2 regions of the Shewanella sp. A22 genome follow, and region 1 is predicted to be linked to the other one. Evidence: predicted binding sites of a transcription regulator. Region 1 holds the regulator's gene; the other holds the start of a gene.

Region 1 (4,857 bases):
CCTCATCTACCCTGAAAATGGTAAAGCACAGTGGCAACTAAGTGCCGACCAAGGGCAATTGAATAAAAATACCAGCAAAGTCATCTTAAAAAATAATGTTATTATTGATGCCATTGATATAGAAGAACCCCTGCAGTCACTGAGTACCCAAGCCGTTACAGTGGATTTAACCACCATGATCGGCACCTCAAAAGAGATGGTGTATATCAAAGGCAAAGGGTTTATTATTCAAGGTTTAGGTTTACATGCTGACTTGAATTCGCAAAAACTATCGCTACTCAGCCAGGTAGAAGGAATATATGAGCCACATTAATCGTCTCCATACTCACGCCAACGTCATACTATTAAGTGGCATTCTTTGCATGCTGAGTTTGCCTGCAATGGCAAAACAAGATGATCTTAAACAAGAGTTAAAAATTGCCGCGGTGAGCCAATTTGCTGACATTAAAAATAACCAAATCGTTTTTAATGGTCCAGTTAAAATTGTGCAAGGCAGCATTACTATCAATGCCGATCAACTACGAGCGTTCACCCCTGAAAATAGCACAAGTAAAAAGCTTATCGCCACGGGAAAACCAGCCACATTTTCACAAGAGTTAGACGATGGTCAAATTGGTACCGCTAGCGCTGACGAAATAACCTATGATCTTGCCACTACCACACTCACATTAACCGGTAATGCCAAACTTGATCAATCCGGTAGCCAAGTTACAGGTAATCGAATTAAATACAACATCAATGCTCAAGAGCTGATTGCAGAAAGTACTGGCAAAGGCCAAGATCGCGTAATCACTATTATTCAACCTGAGAATTTCCAAGACGAAACAGCACCAAAACAAAAGCTCCCAGAAATTCCAGTAAACAAGCAGATCAAACAATGACCCAAATAACCTTAACCGCTGAAAATCTAGCTAAAAGCTATAAAGCCCGTCAAGTTGTAAAAGATGTGAGTTTAACGGTTAAAACGGGCCAAATTGTGGGTCTTTTAGGCCCCAATGGCGCAGGTAAAACAACCACATTTTATATGGTTGTTGGGTTAGTCAAAAGCGATAAAGGTCGGATCCTAATTGATAATGATGACCTCACCGCCGACCCTATGCACCTTCGCGCCCGCAAAGGGATTGGTTACTTACCACAAGAAGCCAGTATTTTCCGCAAGCTGACAGTATATGACAATATTATGGCTGTGTTGCAAACTCGTAAAGAACTCAACACAGACCAGCGTATTGAACAACTCGAACATTTATTGGAAGAGTTTCATATTACTCATATTCGAGACAGTCAAGGTATGTCGTTATCGGGTGGTGAACGACGCCGAGTTGAAATTGCACGCGCATTAGCAGCCAACCCCAAATTTATTTTGCTCGACGAACCCTTTGCTGGTGTCGACCCAATATCGGTTATCGACATTAAAAAAATTATCCAACAGCTTAAAAGCCGTGGGCTGGGGGTATTGATTACCGACCATAATGTACGTGAAACACTCGATGTTTGTGAACGGGCCTATATTGTTAGCCAAGGTAATTTAATCGCCGAAGGCACACCTGATGAGATATTAAGCAATCAGCAAGTTCGCGCTGTGTACTTAGGTGAACAATTCAAGCTATAGTTACTTTAGTGGCTTTTTAACCTATCTAACTCATTTCGTTGAACGATATCTAAATAGCTATAAGTGTCATTGATGTACGTGATAATCCATAACAGTTTTTCGAGATTGTCATTTTATGAAAATCATCTAGGGATAAGCGGTAAATGAAAGCGTCACTCCAACTCAAAATGGGTCAACACTTAACCATGACCCCCCAACTGCAGCAGGCTATTCGCCTACTGCAGTTATCGTCATTGGAGCTACAGCAAGAAATCCAGCAAGCATTAGACTCAAACCCATTGCTTGAAATAGAAGATGAGTTTTCTGATGCAAAGGACACAGCCAAAGAAAGTCGAGATCAAGCAGATACAGACTTTAGTGACAACAGCATCGTCAACATTGAAAAAGACACCTCTACTGTCGATACAGCAGAGTCCATGACCAAAGAAACAATGGATGATCTTGCAATGGATACTACATGGGATGAAGTGTATACCGCTTCTCCTATGTCAGGTTCTGGTAGCGCTAGTATGCGTGATGATGACATGCCATTCCAAGGTGAAACCACCGAGGGTCTTTATGAACATTTAGAATGGCAAAAAAACCTCACACCGTTTTCCGATACCGATCTTGCCATTGCCACCGCAATTATTGATGCGATTGATGAACGAGGCTATTTAACCCAAAATACCGAGGATATCCTCGAAGCTATGGGGGATGAAAATGTTGAACTCGACGAAGTTGAAGCGGTGTTAAAACGGATCCAACACTTTGATCCTGTTGGTGTAGCAGCGCGTGACTTAAGTGAATGCCTATTAATTCAATTGGCACAATTTTCCAATACCACCCCCCATATTGATAATGCTCGTCTATTAATTAAAGACTATTTAGACTTAATTGCTGGACGTGACTTTAGATTGTTAATGCGCAAAACGAAGTTAAAAGAAAATGAATTACGTGATGCCATAGCACTAATCCAGTCACTCAATCCTCGCCCAGGATTATCCATTACAGCCGTCGACGATGAGTATGTCATTCCTGATGTCACCGTGTTTAAAAAAAATGGCCGTTGGGTAGTAGAATTAAATCCAGATAATATGCCAAAAATTGGTGTTAATCAGCAATATGCAGCAATGGCGAAAAGCAGTAAAAATCCGTCTGACAGCCAATTTATACGTGGCCACTTGCAAGAGGCTAAATGGTTTATAAAAAGTATAGAAAGTCGTAATGAGACTTTACTCAAAGTGGCAAACTGCATTGTAAAATTTCAGCAAGGCTTTTTTGAATATGGTGAAGAAGCCATGAAGCCTATGGTATTAAATGATATTGCAGAAGCTGTAGAAATGCACGAATCAACCATTTCACGAGTAACAACACAAAAGTATATGCATACCCCGCGGGGCCTATTTGAACTAAAATACTTCTTCTCTAGCCATGTCAGTACCGACGATGGTGGAGAGTGCTCATCAACCGCGATTCGTGCTTTTATCAAAAAGCTGGTAGCAGCGGAAAACCAGAAAAAACCACTGAGTGACAGTAAAATGGCTCAACTTCTGGCTGAACAGGGTATCAACGTTGCTCGTCGTACGATAGCAAAATACCGTGAAGCAATGCTCATACCGCCCTCAAACCAACGTAAGAGTTTATAACCTACAGGGTAATGGAGGATTTTTAATGCATATAAATCTATCTGGACATCATATCGACATCACCGAATCTTTACGTGAATACGTTCATGGTAAATTTTCAAAGCTTGAACGACACTCAGATCAGATCAATAATGTACACGTTGTGCTCAATGTAGAAAAATTACAACAAAAAGCAGAAGCAAGAATCACCCTAAGTGGCACTGAGATTTTTGCCATGTCAGAAAATACTGACATGTATGCTGCAATAGACGCCCTGATCGATAAACTCGACCGTCAGGTAATTAAACACAAAGAGAAGTATACAAAACACTAACGATGGAACTTTGTACCATCCTGCAGCCGGAATGCACTACCTGTGCCACACCGGGCAGTAAGAAAAAAGTACTGGAACTCATCAGCGATTTAGTTGCTGCCCAGTACCCAACCCTGTCTTCGCAAGAGGTTTTTGAAAGCCTTTTAGCGAGAGAGAAAATGGGTAGCACAGGTATAGGAAATGGCATTGCGATACCTCATGGCCGATTAACGACCATCGATCACCCCATCGCAATATTTATTAAATGTGAAGAAGCCATAGCCTTTGATGCTATCGATAAGCAGCCCGTGGATATTTTATTTGCTTTATTAGTGCCTGCAGATCAGTGCCAGCAACACTTAAGCACATTATCAAGCATGGCTCAAAAGCTCAGTGATAAGCAAATATTGAAACAGCTTCGTAAAACTCACGACGCAACAGAACTTTATCAGGTTATTACTGCATGAAACTTGTCATAGTATCGGGACGTTCAGGCTCAGGAAAATCAGTAGCCTTAAGAGTATTGGAAGATCTAGGATATTATTGTGTAGATAATTTGCCTTTACCTCTCATTGGCGCATTATTAGCTCAGCTCAAAGGCAGTAATGATCTGGTTGCCATTAGCGTTGATGTACGCAATATTGCAGAACAAGGTAAAGTACTTCAAGACCAATTAGCACTACTTGAGAACGACACTGAAATTATCAGCTTCTTTTTAAATTCCAATGACAAAGTATTGCTTAAACGTTACAGCGAAACTCGTCGATTACATCCGTTATCTAAAAATCACATTTCACTGCAAGAAGCGATCAAGCTCGAAGGGCGTTTACTTGAGCCGATAGCAAAAATTGTAGACCATTACATCGACACTTCAGCACTGAATATCTACGAATTAAGCGACCAAGTTAGGCAAATTTTATTAGGCAGTGTTGATAAAGAGTTAGTGATTAACTTTGAGTCTTTTGGCTTTAAACACGGCATGCCAACAGAAGCAGACTTTATGTTTGATGTACGCTTTTTACCCAACCCACATTGGGAAATAGAACTACGCCCATTTACGGGGTTAGACGAACCCGTACAGGAGTTTTTAGGGCGTCAGCCATTAGTTAATAAGTTTATTTGGCAAATTGAAAACCTATTTGAAACTTGGATGCCACATTTAGAACGTAATAATCGTAGCTATCTTACCATCGCAATTGGTTGTACTGGTGGTCAGCACCGTTCAGTATATATTGCAGATCAATTAGCAAAACGATTTAGGCAAGGTAGTAAACACACGGTTAATGCTCGTCACAGGGAGTTAAATATCAGTGGTACTAATAACTAAG
Region 2 (4,857 bases), on a different contig from region 1:
TGTCTGCATTCCCCGTATTAACAACCCCCTTTGGCTCAATAATCATAATTTTACATTCATGATCAGCGACAGGTTTATGCTCTTTCCCCATTGGAATAACAAACATTTCACCCGATTCTAACGTGACTTTTCCGTCTCGAAACTCAATCTCTAAAATACCTTCAATGACAATAAATACTTCATCTGTATCAGGGTGATGATGCCAAACAAACTCTCCTGCCACTTTGACTAATTTAAACTGATAATCATTCATTTCTGCAATGACACGAGGGGACCAATGCTCGGTAAATTTAGAAAATTTATCTTTAAAATTAATAGTTTCGAACTGCATGTCAACTCCATATCTTGATTTGTCACTAACAATCCTAAACAATTTAAAAATATAAAGACAGTCTTTATACGCGCACGCTTCTTTATTAGTCTTTTTTGACGTAGAGAACGTATGCCTTCAAAAACAGCCTCAAATAACATTTCCGCTAAAAACAAAAAAGCACAACCTTAAATGATTAAGGTTGTGCCCGTAACGCTTTTGTCAGCAATCCTACTGAAAATTTGCTCCCTGCATCATCCTTGTAAAGATGCTTCCTGCGGTCCTTTCCCTGTGCTCATTTCCCTGATGCTATATTAAACCAAGCTTCTTATGAGTTTAACTCCATTGAACAGTCTATCCATTAACTGAGTGGCCAAACGAGTCCATCCATTGACTTATCCATTCTGCATCCAGCAGTCATTTCCATTTTTCCTTGTGTTGACAAATTAATGTCTTCACTCATCCTTGATTCGGCTATCCATTTACCGAGCTTATGCCCTACACCATGGGCGTGTCCTAGTATCATCCTTGATATTCTTAAGCACCATAATTCTTATTTCTCATCCTAAGAAAACCAAATAATGAAGCGCTTTCGATAACAATATAGTAACTCAAACCTGAAGCCAGAAAAGCCACAAAATGGAACAGATATAATTATTTTACCTATCTAAAAAAACAGCATAAACTTAACACTTTGATTTTAAATAATTAATACACGACAATTTTGCTAAACACTGACAACTTGAGATAAAATACCTTACAGGCTTGTAAGAGATGGCTTACAAAAGTAAGAGCAAGTTAATACTGAGGATTTATTTTCGCCATAAGCGCGATATCATTTGCCCAAACATGACCCAATCGGCTAATAAACTGTATAACGGATAAGTAAATGTGGCAGGTCTGTTTTTTTCAAACATAAAATGCCCTACCCACGCAAAGCCATATCCAACAACAGGTAACCACAGTAGCTGCCACCAATGTTGGTTTATCAGAGTATTGACGACAATCACTAAAATAATACTACTGCCAACGTAGTGTAATCTTCGACATATAGGATCTTGATGTTGCGATAAATAAAATGGATAAAACTCTGCAAATGAAGAATAACGCTTAGATTCCATTACTCACTCCTTGTTAATAACCCCAGCCAATAAATCAACTTGTTGGGTAAGAGGTTATTCTATTATTAGATTATGGATTACTATAAAACAAAATTTCTCCGTCAACGTTACCAATACTAACGGTCGAAATACTGTTAAAACCTTGCTTTGTAAACGCTTGATGATGCAGAGAATTACTAACAAAAACGCCTATTCCATCTAATCCTGGTTGTTCATCACACCAACTCAATACAGCTTGAATTAACTTTGCTCCGAAGCCTTTCTTCTGTTCATTGGGTGATAACGCAATAAATTGTAAAATGCCGCATTTTTGAGATGGCAGATGTTCTAAAATACGTGTTTCTTTTTGCATTAACCCTTGAGTTGATTTCCAACCCGTTCCCATCATCATTTTAAAACGCCAATGCCAATAACGCTCTTCTCCTAAAGGTACTTGTTGGGTAATAACGCACACAACACCAATCAGACGACCATCATCAAATAGGCCTATCAAAGGCTGTTCTTGTTGCCACAATTCATTTAATTCTTCACGAATTGCAGCCCGTAATTTTTGTTCATATTGTTGGTTATCATCTTGTCCAAGTATTTCCATAAAATATGGATCATCATGATAAGCGTTATAAAGAATAGAAGCCGCTACGCGCAAGTCTTCGGCTGTCAGGTACACTGCTCGTAAAGATTCCAAGGTGTTATTATCCATTTTTATTCCTTGTTTATTAACTCTCCAAACTTAACTTAACAAGTTTGAAACATTCTACAAGTTTTGTTTACGCATTAAGCCCATTAAAGGGGTTATCAATTTGAGTCGTTTGCAATTTATCCCGCCAAGACTGATACTAAAATTGTTTATATATTCATCAAGAGGAATACACCGAATGGACACTACATCAAATGATCTAAGCCACTTATTTCAACAATTGGGTTTACCTCATCATCAAGAAAACATTGAAGACTTTGTTAACAAAAATAAACTTGAAAAACACACGCTGATGATTGATGCAGATTGCTGGAATCCAAGCCAAAAAGCATTTTTGAAAGAAGCATTACTAGAAGACGCCCAATGGTCAGAAGTGATTGACCAATTGGACGTAATGATGCGGACTTAAATGTGAGCACTAGGTGACACAACTCGAGACTTAAATTTGTTTGTAGGCAGTGTCACCCCACCCGATTAAAGCATCATCACTAAATACAATTGGCGTACATTCATCTTTGGTTGTTTTACCATCACCTTCTGCCCACTGTGTTCGATAAAATAATACTTTAATGGACTGTTCGCCATGGTGTTGAGTTGACTGAGTATAGGCTTCATTAAAATCAGCACGGCCCATTAGCGTTGTCACTTGATCGCTGCTCATCCCCATAGAAAGTTTAGTTAAAAAGTCACGATTTCTATCTTGTTTTACTTGCCAGTAATCTGCATTTTTACCCAATTCATGATCACCAACACTAATAACACAACCGCTTAAACCTAGTGATGTTGTGGCGATTAATCCTGCTGCGATAAGTTTTAATTTCATATTGCATCCTTTTTGTTAAAATATAATCCACACTGTATTTACAAATTAGTTAAGCTAAAATCGTGCCAAACATTAACACTATGATTTATATGGACTTATATTTTACTGCGACGATAATTAGTGAATTTCACCCTCTATAATTAAGGAATTAAGCCAACAATGAGTCCAATTGAACAAGTACTTGCGGCAGCTAAGTCAATTGCCAACAATGGGCATTCCCCTAGCTTGGCACTGATAAAAGGTCGTTTAGGTAATAGCATTCCAATGCCAGTCCTAATCCAAGGATTACAACAATTTAAAGCACTGCCGAAGTCTGAGTGGCAAAATATACCTGAATTAAGCGATATCCCTTCTACTGAAAATTTTCCAGCAGAACATTTGGATCCTGTTATGGAATTACAGCAGCAAGTGAGCGATATGCAGCAACTTATTGTGCAACTCACTCACAGAGTCCACGAACTTGAACAACAAGCCAGCAAAATGAATCATAAGGCTAAATAATCCATGTTTGTTTTTGAACTGCGCTTTGAATGTTTTGCAGATACCACCATTGAGGCAGCAGAAAAAGCTATTAATGGTTTACTTGAGGCTTTGCGTGCCAACGGACAAATATTGGGTCGTGAACTTGCGGTAGCTTTCAACGAAGGCGAATTTAGAGTTCGCTTGTTATTACCTGAAAAAACCAGCCTCGCTAATCGTTATAATAGCCCGTGGGTAAAAATGACATTAGCAGGCTTAACAGCGGCTAAACTATTGGCTCCTAGAGAAAAATTTATCGGCCAAGACATTAATTCTGAAGCCAGCAACAATGACTCTCCTTCGTGGCAAGTCTTGTATACCAGCTATGTGCATATGTGTTCACCGCTTCGTAATGGTGACAACCTGTTACCTATTCCTTTGTATCAACTGCCCGCGACGTTTAATGGCGATCATAAACGCATCATAAAATGGCAAACAGAATGGCAAGCTTGTGATGAACTGCAAATGGCTGCAGCCACTAAAGCAGAGTTTGCAGCATTAGATGAAATCACCCGAGCTGACAGTGACCTATTTAGACGTGGTTGGGATTTACGTGGCAGGATAGAATATTTAACTAAAATACCCACTTACTATTATTTGTATCGCGTAGGTGGTGAGTCTTTAGAAAGCGAACTGAACCGAGCTTGTCCACGTTGCGGTTCACATGATTGGAAACTCGAACAGCCACTTTTGGATATGTTTCATTTTCGCTGTGAGCCCTGCCGAATTGTGTCAAATTTATCGTGGGATCATCAATGATCCCAATAAGCATTCAATAGCCGCATAGCTCAACGTCATTGAGAGATGCGGATTATGGCTATCATTATTTGTTTCCACGCAATGATTGCCACATGCTATTGATCCGCAGCCAGATCCCAGGATGATCGGTAACCGTAGTGGTATCTTCGACAGGTTTAACCGGTGGTTTGATCACCGGTGACAACTGTTCGATAAATTGGCTTAATGATGCTGCAATGTGAGTGCCTTGCTTCTGGCCAGGTATTTCTATCCACACGCTGCCGTCGTCATTATTCACTGTCAGCATTTCATCACCATCACCTAACACACCAATAAACCACGTCAGTGGCTGTTTGAGTTTTTGCTTCATGATTAAGTGACCAATTACATTTTGTTGCAAATTTTCAAAGTCGTCTTGATTCCATGCTTGGAGTAATTCACCGTCACCAAATGATGCTGTAAACGGTAATGGCGCTGAAAAATATTGGCCATAAAATGCATGAATATCTTGGTGTAACTGAATATTTAATGCATTTTCAACATTACTAAAATCAGCTTTATCATCACGCGCTACAGGTTGCCAGAATACGATTTCATCACTATTTGCATCAAAAGGCCCTTGAATACATATTGATGCCTCTCCCAAGGG

What was found. The regulator sigma-54, encoded in region 1, starts transcription at its own class of promoters, with help from an activator protein. The targets are predictions, from matches to a motif close to GTTGGCACGNNNNTNGNNT.
Region 2: a site for sigma-54 is predicted at 3,003-3,021, ahead of ACWXWT_RS00265 (DUF3192 domain-containing protein). Genes of this name have one in related genera too.

Annotation. Positions count from the first base shown of each region.
Region 1 is NZ_JBSQBN010000094.1:13,073-17,929, forward strand. Features, by position in the region: gene lptC (LPS export ABC transporter periplasmic protein LptC) at 1-313, shown strand, start outside; gene lptA (lipopolysaccharide transport periplasmic protein LptA) at 300-881, shown strand; gene lptB (LPS export ABC transporter ATP-binding protein) at 878-1,609, shown strand; gene ACWXWT_RS15295 (RNA polymerase factor sigma-54) at 1,753-3,237, shown strand; gene hpf (ribosome hibernation-promoting factor, HPF/YfiA family) at 3,263-3,550, shown strand; gene ptsN (PTS IIA-like nitrogen regulatory protein PtsN) at 3,553-3,996, shown strand; gene rapZ (RNase adapter RapZ) at 3,993-4,856, shown strand.
Region 2 is NZ_JBSQBN010000001.1:67,301-72,157, reverse strand. Features, by position in the region: gene ACWXWT_RS00290 (cupin domain-containing protein) at 1-331, opposite strand, end outside; gene ACWXWT_RS00285 (hypothetical protein) at 672-836, opposite strand; gene ACWXWT_RS00280 (Mpo1-like protein) at 1,123-1,431, opposite strand; gene ACWXWT_RS00275 (GNAT family N-acetyltransferase) at 1,502-2,131, opposite strand; gene ACWXWT_RS00270 (DUF2789 domain-containing protein) at 2,307-2,537, shown strand; gene ACWXWT_RS00265 (DUF3192 domain-containing protein) at 2,568-2,951, opposite strand; gene ACWXWT_RS00260 (hypothetical protein) at 3,111-3,452, shown strand; gene ACWXWT_RS00255 (Zn-ribbon-containing protein) at 3,456-4,229, shown strand; gene syd (SecY-interacting protein) at 4,294-4,857, opposite strand, start outside.